Regions from separate parts of the Mesorhizobium sp. LEGMi-168a genome, predicted to be linked through region 2. Evidence: predicted binding sites of a transcription regulator. Region 2 holds the regulator's gene; each other region holds the start of a gene.

The links. Region 2 encodes LexA, which represses DNA repair genes until DNA is damaged. Its sites were predicted from a motif close to TGTTCNNNNTGTGTTCNG; they were not measured.
Region 1: the regulator LexA is predicted to act here: its motif matches at 1,860-1,877, upstream of AC4FWB_RS18900 (DNA recombination protein RmuC).
Region 3: the regulator LexA is predicted to act here: its motif matches at 1,461-1,478, upstream of recA (recombinase RecA).
Region 4: the regulator LexA is predicted to act here: its motif matches at 1,458-1,475, upstream of AC4FWB_RS24285 (YifB family Mg chelatase-like AAA ATPase).

What each region holds. Positions count from the first base shown of each region.
Region 1 is NZ_JBZEGV010000014.1:26,466-29,670, forward strand. It holds gene AC4FWB_RS18895 (GFA family protein) at 1-345, shown strand, start outside; gene AC4FWB_RS18900 (DNA recombination protein RmuC) at 577-1,827, opposite strand; gene def (peptide deformylase) at 1,931-2,461, shown strand; gene fmt (methionyl-tRNA formyltransferase) at 2,467-3,205, shown strand, end outside.
Region 2 is NZ_JBZEGV010000001.1:146,628-149,832, reverse strand. It holds gene moaC (cyclic pyranopterin monophosphate synthase MoaC) at 1-328, shown strand, start outside; gene AC4FWB_RS00750 (molybdopterin molybdotransferase MoeA) at 330-1,535, shown strand; gene lexA (transcriptional repressor LexA) at 1,652-2,386, shown strand; gene AC4FWB_RS00740 (ComEC/Rec2 family competence protein) at 2,370-3,205, opposite strand, start outside.
Region 3 is NZ_JBZEGV010000007.1:200,689-203,893, forward strand. It holds gene AC4FWB_RS12770 (pseudouridine-5'-phosphate glycosidase) at 1-267, opposite strand, end outside; gene AC4FWB_RS12775 (carbohydrate kinase family protein) at 315-1,253, opposite strand; gene recA (recombinase RecA) at 1,536-2,633, shown strand; gene alaS (alanine--tRNA ligase) at 2,966-3,205, shown strand, end outside.
Region 4 is NZ_JBZEGV010000022.1:575-3,779, forward strand. It holds gene AC4FWB_RS24265 (TetR/AcrR family transcriptional regulator) at 1-260, opposite strand, end outside; gene AC4FWB_RS24270 (ester cyclase) at 264-683, opposite strand; gene AC4FWB_RS24275 (hypothetical protein) at 762-1,172, opposite strand; gene AC4FWB_RS24280 (hypothetical protein) at 1,282-1,413, shown strand; gene AC4FWB_RS24285 (YifB family Mg chelatase-like AAA ATPase) at 1,569-3,098, shown strand; gene AC4FWB_RS24290 (TetR/AcrR family transcriptional regulator) at 3,169-3,205, opposite strand, start outside.

The DNA.
Region 1 (3,205 bases), on a different contig from region 2:
GAAAAGACTTCCATCTGCCACTGCACGGATTGCCAGAAACTCACAGGCACGGCCTTCCGCGTCACCGTGCGCGTGCCGGAGGAGGATTACCGCATCACCAAGGGCGAGCCCAAGGTCTACATCAAGACCGGGTCGAGCGGCGCCAAGCGGGCTCAGGGCTTTTGCGGCGAATGCGGCTCGCATCTTTACGCCACATCGGTCGGCGAAGGGCCCAAGGTCTATGGCATCAGGACCGGCACGGCGCGCCAGCGCGACCAGCTGGTGCCAAGGACGCAATACTGGCATCGCTCGGCCTTGCACTGGCTGCCGGAATTCGAGGGCACAAGGATCGTCGAGGAGCAGTAAGCTTGTTGGGCGACCTTGAAGAGCGGCCGATGCCCATCCTTCGTCATCCTCGGGCTTGACCCGAGGATCCATGCCGTAACGCTCGCCGAGGAATGCGACGTATCAGAATTCTGCACCGTTGCGGCGCTCCGCAGTCACGGCATGGATTCTAGGGTCTGCGCGCGTCGCTTCGCTCCTTGCTGCGCCCTAGAATGACGATGTGAGTGGGCGCTTCGCCAATCTCCGGCGAAACTAGTCGTCGCCTTCGACGACCCTGAGCCGCAATTGACCCGTCTTGGAATCGGCCACGCGCGCGCCGGCCTCCGCCTTGGCCGGACCGCGCGGCGGCTCGGTTTCCCCTTCGGCGAACTCCAGCGCCTCGATCTTCTGGCCGCGCTTGGTGACTTTCGACGTCGAGACGAGGATGTCGTCGATGTCCTTGGCCGCCTGGCCGAAATGCGTCTGCAGCCGGCGCACGCGCTCATCGACGCGCTGAACATCCTCCATCAGGCGGATGACCTCGCCCTGGATCAGATGCGCCTGCTCGCGCATGCGAGCGTCCTTCAGGATCGCCTGGATGACCTGGATCGACAGCATCAGCAGCGAGGGCGAGACGATGACGACGCGGGCGCGGTGCGCCTTCTGCACCACGGCCTCGAAATTCTCGTGGATCTCGGCGAACACCGATTCCGACGGCACGAACATGAAGGCGGTGTCCTGCGTCTCACCCTGGATCAGGTATTTTTCGGCGATATCGCGGATATGCACCTCGATGTCGCGCCGGAACGCCTGCGCCGCCGCCTTCTGCGGATCGGCGCCCTCGGCGGCGCGAATGGCGTTCCAGGCTTCCAGCGGAAATTTGGCGTCGATGGCAAGCATCGGCGCGCCGTTGGGCATCCGCACCAGGCAATCCGGTCGGCTGCCGTTGGAGAGGCCCGCCTGGAACTCGTAGGCGCCGTGCGGCAGGCCGTCGGCGATGATCGCCTCCATGCGCGACTGGCCGAAGGCGCCGCGGGTCTGCTTGTTGGAAAGGATCGCCTGCAGCTGCACTACCTGGCCGGCCAAAGACTGGATGTTGCCTTGCGCGGTGTCGATCACCGCCAGCCGCTCCTGCAGCTTGGCCAGGCTTTCATGCGTCGACTTGGTCTGCTCGGCCATGGTCTGGCCGAGGCGGCCGGTCATGGCGTCGAGACGCTGTCCCAGCGACTGGGTAAGCTCGGCCTGCCGCGCCCCGAACACTTCGGCGATCGCGCCCATGCGTCCTTGCATCTCGGCCTGCGCCTGCAGGATGTCCGCCATCCGCGCCTCGGTGTCACGCGCATGGTCGGCGGCCTCTGCCGCCGCCACCGCGCGCGCCCCGGCAGCGCGCCACAACGCGACGACGAGCGCCAGGAACAGTGCCAGCAGCAGCGCCGCCCCGAAACCCAGCGCCTGGCCGAGCGTGATCGTGGTGGCGCCAAGCCTTGCAACGGGCTCAGAAAGGATGGAGGTCATGTCGTTCATGCCGGCAGCATAACCGATTCGGCCTGCTGGCATAGATCAAAACGTGAACAGCCTAAAGATGTCCCGGTTGACGCTGCTGTGGCGAGGTCTTAGGTGAGACGCCATGTCGATCAAGCCGCTCATCATCCTTCCCGATCCGATCCTGCGCCAGGTTTCCAAACCGGTGGAGCGCGTCGATAGCGATTTGCGCAAGCTCGCCGACGACATGCTGGAGACCATGTATGACGCGCCGGGCATCGGGCTGGCGGCGATCCAGATCGGCGAGCCGAGGCGCTTGCTGGTCATCGACCTTGCCAAGGAAGGCGAGGAGCCGGCGCCGCATGTCTTCATCAATCCGGAGGTCCTCGAAAGCTCCGACCAGCGCTCGGTCTATGAGGAAGGCTGCCTGTCGATCCCGGACTATTACGCCGAGGTCGAGCGCCCTGCCGCCGTGCGGGTAAAATATCTCGACCGTGACGGCAAGCTGCAGGAGATTGAGGCTGAAGGCCTGATGGCGACCTGCCTGCAGCATGAGATCGACCATCTCAACGGCGTGCTGTTCATCGACCACATCTCGAAGCTGAAGCGCGACATGGTGGTGAGAAAATTCAAGAAGCTCGCCAAGGACAAGGCGCCGGGCAAGATGGTGGGCTAGGGGTCATGCCCCTGCGCGTCATCTTCATGGGCACGCCGGATTTTTCGGTGCCGACGCTCAGCGCCATCGCCGAGGCCGGCCATGACATCGCGGCTGTCTACACGCAGCCGCCGCGCGCCGCCGGCCGGCGTGGACTGGAACTGACGCCCTCGCCCGTGCAGCGCGAGGCCGAACGGCTGGGCCTCGAGGTGCGGGCGCCGGCATCGCTGAAAGGCGAGGCCGAGCAGCAGGCCTTCGCCGCCTTGGGAGCTGATGTCGCCGTGGTCGTCGCCTATGGGCTGCTTCTGCCAAAACCCGTCCTGGAGGCCACCAAACTCGGCTGCCTCAACGGCCACGCCTCGCTTTTGCCGCGTTGGCGTGGTGCTGCTCCCATTCAGCGCGCCATCATGGCCGGCGATGCCGAGACCGGCATGATGATCATGCGCATGGAAGAAGGTCTGGACACCGGTCCGGTGGCATTGGTTGAAAAATGCGCCATCGCACCCGATGTGACGGCCGGCGAATTGCATGACGGGTTGATGGACATAGGCGCTTCGCTGATGGTGGAAGCGCTGACGCGGCTGGGGATAAATTGTCTGACATTTACCCAACAGGCGACGGAAGGGGTGACCTACGCCCGAAAGATCGATAAATCGGAGACACGCGTAGACTGGACGCGGCCTGCCGGCGAAGTCCACAATCACATTCGCGGCCTCTCGCCCTTTCCGGGCGCGTGGTGCGAGGTCGAAATTGGCGGCCGCATGG
Region 2 (3,205 bases):
GGGCGACGTGCTGGGCACCGCGCGCATCGCCGGCATCATGGCGGCCAAGAAGACACATGAGCTCGTTCCGCTCTGCCACCCGCTGCTTCTGACCAAGGTTGCGGTCGATATCGAGCCCGATCGCGCGCTCCCCGGCCTGAAGGTCACAGCGCTTGCCCGCGTCACCGGCAAGACGGGCGTGGAGATGGAGGCGCTGACCGCGGCGTCGGTCGCCTGCCTCACCATCTACGACATGGCCAAGGCGGCGGATCGCGCCATGGTGATTTCCGGCATCAGGCTGGTCGAGAAGACCGGCGGCAAGTCGGGCGACTACAAGGCGGGCTCCTAAGATGGCGCTGCTTCCGGTCGCCGAGGCGCTCGAGCGCCTGCTGGACGGCGCGACTGCGCTGCCAGGCGAAAGCGTGCCGCTGGCCGATGCGGCCGGCCGGGTGCTGGCCGAACCGGTGTTGGCGCTGCGCACCCAGCCGCCCTTCAACGCTTCGGCCATGGATGGCTATGCCGCACACTTTGCGGACGTGGCCTCGGCGCCGGCGCGGCTTTCGGTGATCGGCATGGCGCCGGCGGGGCGCGGCTTTACCGGCATTGTCGGCAAGGGCGAGGCCGTGCGCATCTTCACCGGTGCGCCCGTGCCCGAAGGCGCCGACACGATCGTCATCCAGGAGAATGTCCGCGACCTCGGCGGCGGCCGGATCGAGGTGACCGAACCGACGTCCGCAGGACGCAACATCCGCCGAGCCGGCCTCGACTTCTTGCAAGGCGACGTTCTCTTGGAAAAAGACCGGCTGCTCGATCCGGCGGCGCTTTCGCTGGCGGCGTCGGCCAATCATCCGAGCCTTACCGTGGTGCGGCAGCCGCTGGTCGCCATCATCGCCACGGGCGATGAACTGCTGCCCCCAGGCAGCGCGCTCGGCCCCGACCAGATCATCTCGTCCAATGCCTATGGCGTCACAGCTACGGCCCAGTCGGTTGGGGCGCGCGCGCTCGACCTCGGCATCGCGGCCGACCGCCACGACGCAATCGCGGCCTTGGTCAAGAAAGCAGTCGAGGCTGGCGCTGATGTCATCGTGACGCTCGGTGGCGCCTCGGTTGGTGATCACGACCTGATCCACGACGTGCTGACCGGCGAAGGCATGCGGCTCGATTTCTGGAAGATCGCCATGCGCCCCGGCAAACCGTTGATGTTTGGCCGGCTTGGCAACATCCGCTGCATCGGCCTGCCCGGCAATCCGGTGGCAAGCCTTGTCTGCTCGCAATTGTTCCTGAAGCCGCTTCTGGCACGGCTGGGCGGCCGCGATCATCGGCAGGACATCCGCACCGCGCGATTGGCTGCCGCTATGCACGCCAATGATCTCCGGCAAGACTATGTGCGGGCCGCCGTGCGCGAGGACGCCGGACAGCTGGTCGCGACACCGTTTAGCATTCAGGATTCGTCGATGTTGAGGACGCTGGCCAACGCCAATGGCCTGATCGTGCGCGAGCCCTTCGCCCCGGCAGCGGAAGCGGGCGCCGAATGCAGCGTTCTGATGTTACGCTGAACAAAACGTCAACACATTCACTAAACTTTAAACGGTTGCGGAACACAACTGGAACAGATAGTGTTTGTTCTGGGTTTGTTTTCTGATTCTGGTTTCAGGACCCGCTGGGGGTTGCCATGCTGACGCGCAAACAACATGAACTTCTGATGTTCATTCACGAACGGCTCAAGGAAAGCGGTATTCCGCCATCTTTCGACGAGATGAAGGAGGCGCTCGACCTTGCCTCGAAGTCGGGCATCCATCGGCTGATCACGGCGTTGGAAGAGCGCGGCTTCATTCGCCGGCTGCCGAACAGGGCGCGGGCCCTTGAAGTTCTGCGGCTGCCAGATTCGATAGCGCCCGGCCTGAACGCGGCGAAGAAGTTTTCGCCGAGCGTCATCCAGGGCGGCCAAGGCAATCTCGGCCGGCAGATCAAGCCGGCAGCGCCCTCGCGCACGCCAACGCCCAGCAATGACGACGATGCCGTTTCGGCCGTGTCCATTCCGGTGATGGGCCGCATCGCCGCCGGCGTGCCGATCGACGCCATCCAGCACCAGACGCATTCGATCACAGTGCCGCCGGACATGATCGCGGGCGGCGAGCACTACGCGCTCGAAGTCAAGGGCGACTCGATGATCGAGGCCGGCATCTTCGACGGCGATACCGTGATCATCCGCAACGCCAATACCGCGAGCCCGGGCGAGATCGTGGTGGCGCTGGTCGACGATGAGGAAGCGACGCTCAAGCGCTTCCGCCGCAAGGGCGCCTCGATCGCGCTCGAGGCCGCCAATCCGGCCTATGAGACCCGCATCTTCGGTCCCGACCGCGTCAAGGTTCAGGGCAAGCTGGTCGGGCTCATCCGCCGCTACTGAGTGGTTGTGGCGGCTTCGTATCGGTCTTCTCAGGCCGCTGGTAAGGCGGCAGGCCTCTTGCCTCACGTGAGTACTTTCGCTGCTCGTGCCAAGGCCGATATGGCTTTTCGACGGCATATCGAATGGCCGGCCGCGCCGTTGCCGATTGCGGATCGAAGAAGACGGCGGCACTGCCGTCACGTGCGAGCTGGCGCTTGGTGACGACGAGGACTCGCGGGTCGCGGCAAGGATTATAGGCCGTGGCGTCGTTGATGACGATGAGGTCGGCGAAGCCGCAGGCCGGCCTGGCACTGTCGCGATTCTCGGCCAAAGCGACGATCGCGCCGGACGGATGCCGGCCAATGCAGAGATCACCGGTGCAATAGAACGGCGACCCCGGCGGCAGGTCGACAGGGTCGGCGATGTCCAGCGCGCCTTCGGCGAAGGTCTCTGGCGGCACGATTGCTTCGGCCTTGAGCGCACGTTTCCAGTTGTCAGTGGTGAATTCGTTGGAGCGGGCACGGTTGACGGCGAGCTCGCCGCCGCCGATCGGCATGGCCACCAGATGTGCGTCCTCGGAGATCAGCAGGTCCGGCGTGCGCACCTGCGGGATCGTCAACAGGCTTGCCAGAGCGAAAGGAACGGCCGCCAGCCTGAGCCAGGTGGTCGCCATGGTGGCGATGACGAGCGCGATGGTCGCCAGCAGCACCGACTGGATCGAGATCAGCCCCACGGCGTCGACCGGCGACCATTGCGAAATCCACGCCGAGATCGCGATCATTGCCGTCAGACCCTTGCCCATCAAATAGAGGAAAGGCCCGTCGAAGCCGAACGGCATCA
Region 3 (3,205 bases), on a different contig from region 2:
GGCGTCGCCGGTCATGGCGAGCGATTCGCGCTCGCCGTCGGACAGCCCGATCTTGATGCGGCCGTCGACCACGGCGATCGTCGCCGGCACCGCGCCGCCGTCGATGATGATCTGCTCGACCTTGGCCGCCATCGCGCCATTGTCGGGATAGGGCATGCCATGAGTGATGATGGTGCTTTCCAGCGCCACCACCGGCCGCCCGGCGGCAAGCGCCTCCGCCACCGGCGGGTGGATGTCGATGAAGGGGCGGGCGGTTTCGGGCGTCATGTCTGTCTCCGATCCGGAGCATGTTCCGGCAAGATGATCTGGTGGCCCTATGCCACCTCCCGTGCCTCCGGCACAAGGGCAAGCGCTTGGCCGAAGCTGGCCGTCGTGAAGGACGGCACCGCTTCGGCGCTCTCGATGGCGAGCATTGCCGCCGCAATGCCTTCGCGCAGCGCTGCCCGCAAAGGCAGCCCGCGCAGCAACGCGGCAACCGTTGCCCCGGTCAGGGCATCGCCGGCGCCGGTCACGTCGGCGACCCGTCGCGGTGCGGGCGGGTCGATGGCGAAGATGCCGGATTGGTCGAAGCCCAGCACCGGAGCGCTGCCCGCCGTGACCACGCCCGCCGCCAGCCCCGCGCGCCTGAGCGCGTCGACAAGATCCAACCCGGACATGTCGGCGCCGGCAAGTGCTGCCGCCTCGCGGCGGTTCATGAACAGCAGCGAGAGGTTGCCGAGCAGCGGCGCCAGCCGCACGACCTTGGCCGGCGAGATGGCAATGGCAAAGACAGGCCTGCCGCCGGCTTGCGCCATCAAGCGCTCGAGTGCCGCCGTCGGCAGGTTAGCGTCACAGAGAATCGCATCCGCCTCGGCGATCGCCTCGCGCACCTTGGCGCGGCGGATCTGCTTGGGGAAGGCGAGGTCGTAGAGGCCCATATCGGCAAAGCCGACGATCAGCTCGCCCTCGCTGTCGATCAGCGCCGTGTAGCTCGGCGTTGTGCGGTCGAGAAACACCACCGAGAGGTCGGCAATGCCGGCGCCCGCGATCGCTGACGCGACCGTCTCAGCCGCCGCGTCGCCGCCGCGCATCGAAAGCAGCGAAGCCGACACGCCGCGCTTCACCACGCTGCGCAGCGCGTTGAATACGCCGCCGCCGACCTCCTCGCGCATGATGCCGGGGTTGGAGGCGGCGGGCACATAGGTGCCTGTCACCTGGCCGCGCCTGTCGATATGGGCGCCGCCCAGCGCCAGAATTTTTGGGGAAGTCGGCATGCGGGAGGGGTGACCTTCGTTGATTGTTCGCGTGCGCACACTAGGTTTGTGCGCATCGCCCCGCAATCGGGGTCGCGATTCGGGCCGGCTGGATATCGAAGTCTCTTTTGGACCAGCAGCGCAGGTGTGTTCTGGTTCTAGTGAGACAAAAATAGAACAAATCCAGATATTGTTTTCTTTTCAGTCATTTGCTGCCTCTTGCCAAATGAGAACAAAAAAGGTACAAAGCTGCAAGGATTACGGATTGTCCGGCCTTCATTGACGACCAAGGGGTGATGTATCATGGCTCAGAATTCTTTGCGGCTTGTAGAGGATAAGGCAGTGGACAAATCAAAGGCTCTGGATGCGGCGCTGTCGCAAATCGAGCGCGCTTTCGGCAAGGGCTCGATCATGCGGCTCGGCGCCAACGAGCAGGTGGTCGAGATCGAAACCGTGCCGACGGGATCGCTCGGCCTCGATATCGCGCTCGGCGTCGGCGGCCTGCCGCGCGGCCGCATCATCGAAATCTACGGGCCGGAAAGCTCGGGCAAGACGACGCTGGCGCTGCACACGGTTGCGGAAGCCCAGAAGAAGGGCGGCATCTGCGCCTTCGTCGATGCCGAGCACGCGCTTGATCCGGTCTATGCCCGCAAGCTTGGCGTCGATCTCGAAAACCTGCTGATCTCGCAGCCCGACACCGGCGAGCAGGCGCTGGAGATCTGCGACACGCTGGTGCGTTCCGGCGCCATCGACGTGCTGGTGGTCGATTCGGTCGCGGCGCTGACGCCGCGCGCTGAAATCGAGGGCGAGATGGGCGATGCGCTGCCCGGCCTGCAGGCCCGCCTGATGAGCCAGGCGCTGCGCAAGCTGACCGCCTCGATCTCCCGCTCCAACACCATGGTCATCTTCATCAACCAGATCCGCATGAAGATCGGCGTCATGTTCGGCTCGCCCGAGACGACCACTGGCGGCAACGCGCTGAAGTTCTACGCCTCGGTGCGCCTCGACATCCGTCGCATCGGCTCGGTCAAGGACCGCGACGAGGTGGTCGGCAACCAGACCCGCGTCAAGGTGGTGAAGAACAAGCTGGCCCCGCCGTTCAAGGTGGTCGAGTTCGACATCATGTATGGCGAGGGCGTGTCGAAAACCGGCGAGCTCGTCGATCTCGGCGTCAAGGCCGGCGTGGTCGAAAAGTCGGGCGCCTGGTTCTCCTACAATTCGCAGCGTCTCGGCCAGGGCCGCGAGAACGCGAAGCTGTTCCTGCGTGACAATCCCGACACGGCGCGCGAGATCGAATTGGCGCTGCGGCAGAATGCCGGGCTGATCGCGGAAAAATTCCTCGAGAACGGCGGCTCCGAAGGCGGCGACGACGGTTTTGGGGACGAAGCCGGCGCCATGTAGGGCCAAGCAATTCCAGGAAAAGTGCGTAGCGGTTTTCCGTCCGGAATTGCGTAAAGCAACTGGATCGGCCGGAGTTTGGCCATAATCCTGTTATATCTGTATATGCTTATGTAATCGCGTTCTTGAGTATTGCGTCCCGAACCGCCGGCCTTTGTGCCGGCGGTTTGTGTTTTGCGGCGGTGCGAAGCGACCGTCGGATCAGCCAATTGGCCCAATTCCGTGTTTCTGGACAGGGTCAAGAGCTACCGCTAAAAGGCCAGCTCCATCTTCTAGACAACAGAGCCCATTTGCCGCCGGCCGGGCCGGCGGTTCTCGCGAAAAAGGCAGTACTCATGAGCGGCGTGAACGACATCCGGTCGACATTCCTCGACTACTTCCGCAAGGAGGGTCACGAGATCGTCGCCTCCAGCCCGCTGGTGCCGCGCAACGATCCGACGCTGATGTTCACCAACGCCGGCATGGTGCAGTTCAAGAACGTCTTCACCGGCCTGGAGAAGCGGCCCTATTCGCGCGCCTCGACGGCGCAGAAGAGCGTGCGCGCCGGCGGCAAGCACAACGACCTCGACAATGTC
Region 4 (3,205 bases), on a different contig from region 2:
GCCACCGGGTCGGTCGAGGATTCATTCTCGAACAGTTCTTCCGGCCCGGGCACGGCAATGTCGATGGAGGCCTCCAGGAGCAGCGCATCGATGCTCGGGAAATAGCGGTAGGCGGTGGCCCGTGAGACCAGCGCTTCTGCCGCGACATCTTCCAGCACCGGCTGGCGGCCCTGTTTCATCAGCCGCGTCGCGGCCTCAAGCAGGTCCTTGCGGGTCCGCCGTCGCTGGTTCGGCCGTCCAGCCTTACCCACTTCGCTCATTGGTCAGTCCTGTGGCAGTTGCCGGATGATTGCTGCAAGGTCGAGCCAGACGTTTTCTCGCTTGATGTTGCCCTGGTCACTGAACTCGATGACATGAAGCAGTCGGAACTCCAAAGGGCGATCGCGGCCCTCAAGGCCAAACGGCCGGCCTGGCGCGCGGCCCCGCCACAACGACTCATCCACGAGGAAATTATCGCCGTAAAGCCTCCGGACGCATTTGACCGAGCTGTCCGCGAGATCAGAGAACGTCGCCTCGTAGAAGTCGCGGGCCGCGTCGCGCCCGTGGGAGGGCCCGAAAGGCCAGCCGACGACGTCATGCTCGACGTCATCCGTCAGCGTTTGCAGCACGCCTTCGATATTGTCGCTGGCCTCAAAGCCGAAATGCTCGTCAATCTTCCGATCCATGTCCTTAGGGGTAAGCATCTTTCTGATAACCATTATTTGAGTTGAGAATGATGAGGGATGCCCGCGGCTTGGCGCCGCGGCGGCGGAAATGCGGCCTCACTTCATGGCGAGCTTGTCGGCCGCCTGACGGGCTTCCGGCGACAGGAAGTACATGTGAATGTCATAGTGCGGAATTTCATAGCCATGATGGCCGTTGGGTTCGAACCCGATGTCGATGTGATCGACGGCAGGCTGCCGCTTGCCGTCAAACCAGGGCACCAGCTTGTTGTGCGAGACGCCTTCGGCGAAGTCCTTCTGCGAGATCATGTATTCCATGCAGGTGATGTGGCCGTCGACCACACAGTAGATGGGTCCGAAGGGCAGATTGGCTGGGTTGGCCCAATGTTCGCCCATGCCGGGCACATATGGCGAAACCTGCACCACGCCGGCCGGCAAGGCCTCGGTTCTCGGTAGTCGGCCAAGCTCGGCCTTCAAAGATCCGGCGGACGCGGCGTTCGCGATGCCCACGGCAAGCCCAAGCGGCAGCGCAGCGGCAAGGATTTTCCGAGCGACCCGCGGTGAGCGTGTCCGGCGATGACGCTCAGGGCCAAGGGATTGGGAGAAACGGGAAGGGAACATGGTGTGGTCCTTTGAAACGGTTGAACGCGTTCTTCATAATGAGACAAAAATCTCACTACAAGAAAAATCTTATAAAGAGAGTTCTTTTTTAGCATTGGGCTTTAATCCAGCATTGGCCGCAGCGGCTTGACAGCGATCCGCCGCCAAGGCCTCGCAGACTCGTTCCCTTATCGATGTTCTCGTAATGTTCTTGCCCAAAGCGAAAATCTGTGGTTGTCTAGCCTGACCTCGCTCGCGGCCTGATCGCAAAGCCGCGCGCGAGCCGATATCCGGGGGCTTGAGACAATGGTGGCGCGGGTTCGCACGGTGGCTTTCCAGGGCATCGAGGCCGTGCCGGTCGATGTCCAGGTGATGATCGCGCCGGGGAAAGTGGGCATGCAGATCGTCGGCCTGCCGGACAAGGCGGTGGCCGAAAGCCGCGAACGCGTGCAGGCCGCGCTCCATGCGTCCGGCCTGTCGATGCCGTCGAAGAAAGTCACGGTCAATCTTGCGCCGGCGGATCTGCCCAAGGAAGGCAGCCACTACGACCTGCCGATCGCGCTTGGGCTGATGGCGGCGCTTGGCGCCATTCCGGGCGACATGCTGGCCGGCTATGTCGTGCTCGGCGAGTTGTCGCTCGACGGCACCATAGCGGCGGTGGCCGGCGCGCTGCCGGCCGCGATCGGCGCCAATGCCGAGGGCAAGGGCCTGATCTGCCCCTTCGCCTGCGGGCCGGAGGCGGCCTGGGCCGGCAAGGATTTCGACATATTGGCGCCGCGCAGCCTGATCGCGGTCGCCAACCATTTTCGCGGCACGCAGGTGCTGTCGCGGCCGGAGGCCGGCATCCAGCTTGCGGCGCGCGACCTGCCGGACCTCGCCGACATCAAGGGCCAGGAAAGCGCCAAGCGGGCGCTGGAGGTGGCGGCGGCCGGCGGCCACAACCTGCTGATGGTCGGGCCGCCTGGCTCCGGCAAGTCGATGCTGGCGCAGCGGCTGCCCTCGGTCCTGCCGCCGCTGGCGCCAAAGGAGCTTCTGGAAGTCTCGATGATCGCTTCCGTGGCCGGCGAACTCGGCGAAGGCAAGCTCACCGACCGGCGGCCGTTCCGCGCCCCGCACCATTCGGCCTCGATGGCGGCGATGGTGGGCGGCGGCTTGCGCGTGCGGCCGGGCGAAGTGTCGCTCGCCCATCACGGCGTGCTCTTCCTCGACGAGTTGCCGGAATTCACGCCGCAGACGCTCGATGCGCTGCGCCAGCCGCTGGAGACCGGCGACTGCGTGATCGCGCGCGCCAACCACCGCGTCACCTATCCGGCGCGCATCCAGCTGGTGGCGGCGATGAATCCGTGCCGGTGCGGCATGTCGGGCGAGCCCGGCTATCGCTGCCTGCGCGGCGAGCGCTGCCGCACCGAATACCAGGCCCGCATTTCCGGCCCGCTGCTCGACCGCATCGACCTCAGGATCGAAGTGCCGGCGGTCTCGGCCGCCGACCTGATCCGGCCGGACCGCGCCGAGAAGAGCGCGGCCGTAGCGCAGCGCGTGGCCCGCGCCCGCGCCATCCAGCGCGAACGGCTGGAGAAGCTGGGCGCCTCCGCCACAACCAACGCGCATTGCCCACCGGCGATCATCGAGGAGATCGCGAAGCCCGACGCCGCCGGGCTGACGCTGCTCAAGGACGCCAGCGAGAAGCTCGCCTTTTCGGCGCGGGCCTATCACCGCGTGCTGAAGGTCGCGCGCACGCTGGCCGATCTCGACGCCAGCGAAACGGTCGGCCGCATCCATCTCGCCGAAGCGATTTCGTATCGGATGAGCGCCGAGCGGATGGCGCAGGCAGCGTAATCATAAGGGGGATTTGCAAGAACGCGGCGCCCGTTTCCCCAAACAACTCCTGGCCGGCCCTTCTCCGACGTCAATCGGCCGCGGGGATCAACTTCTGCAACGTCGGC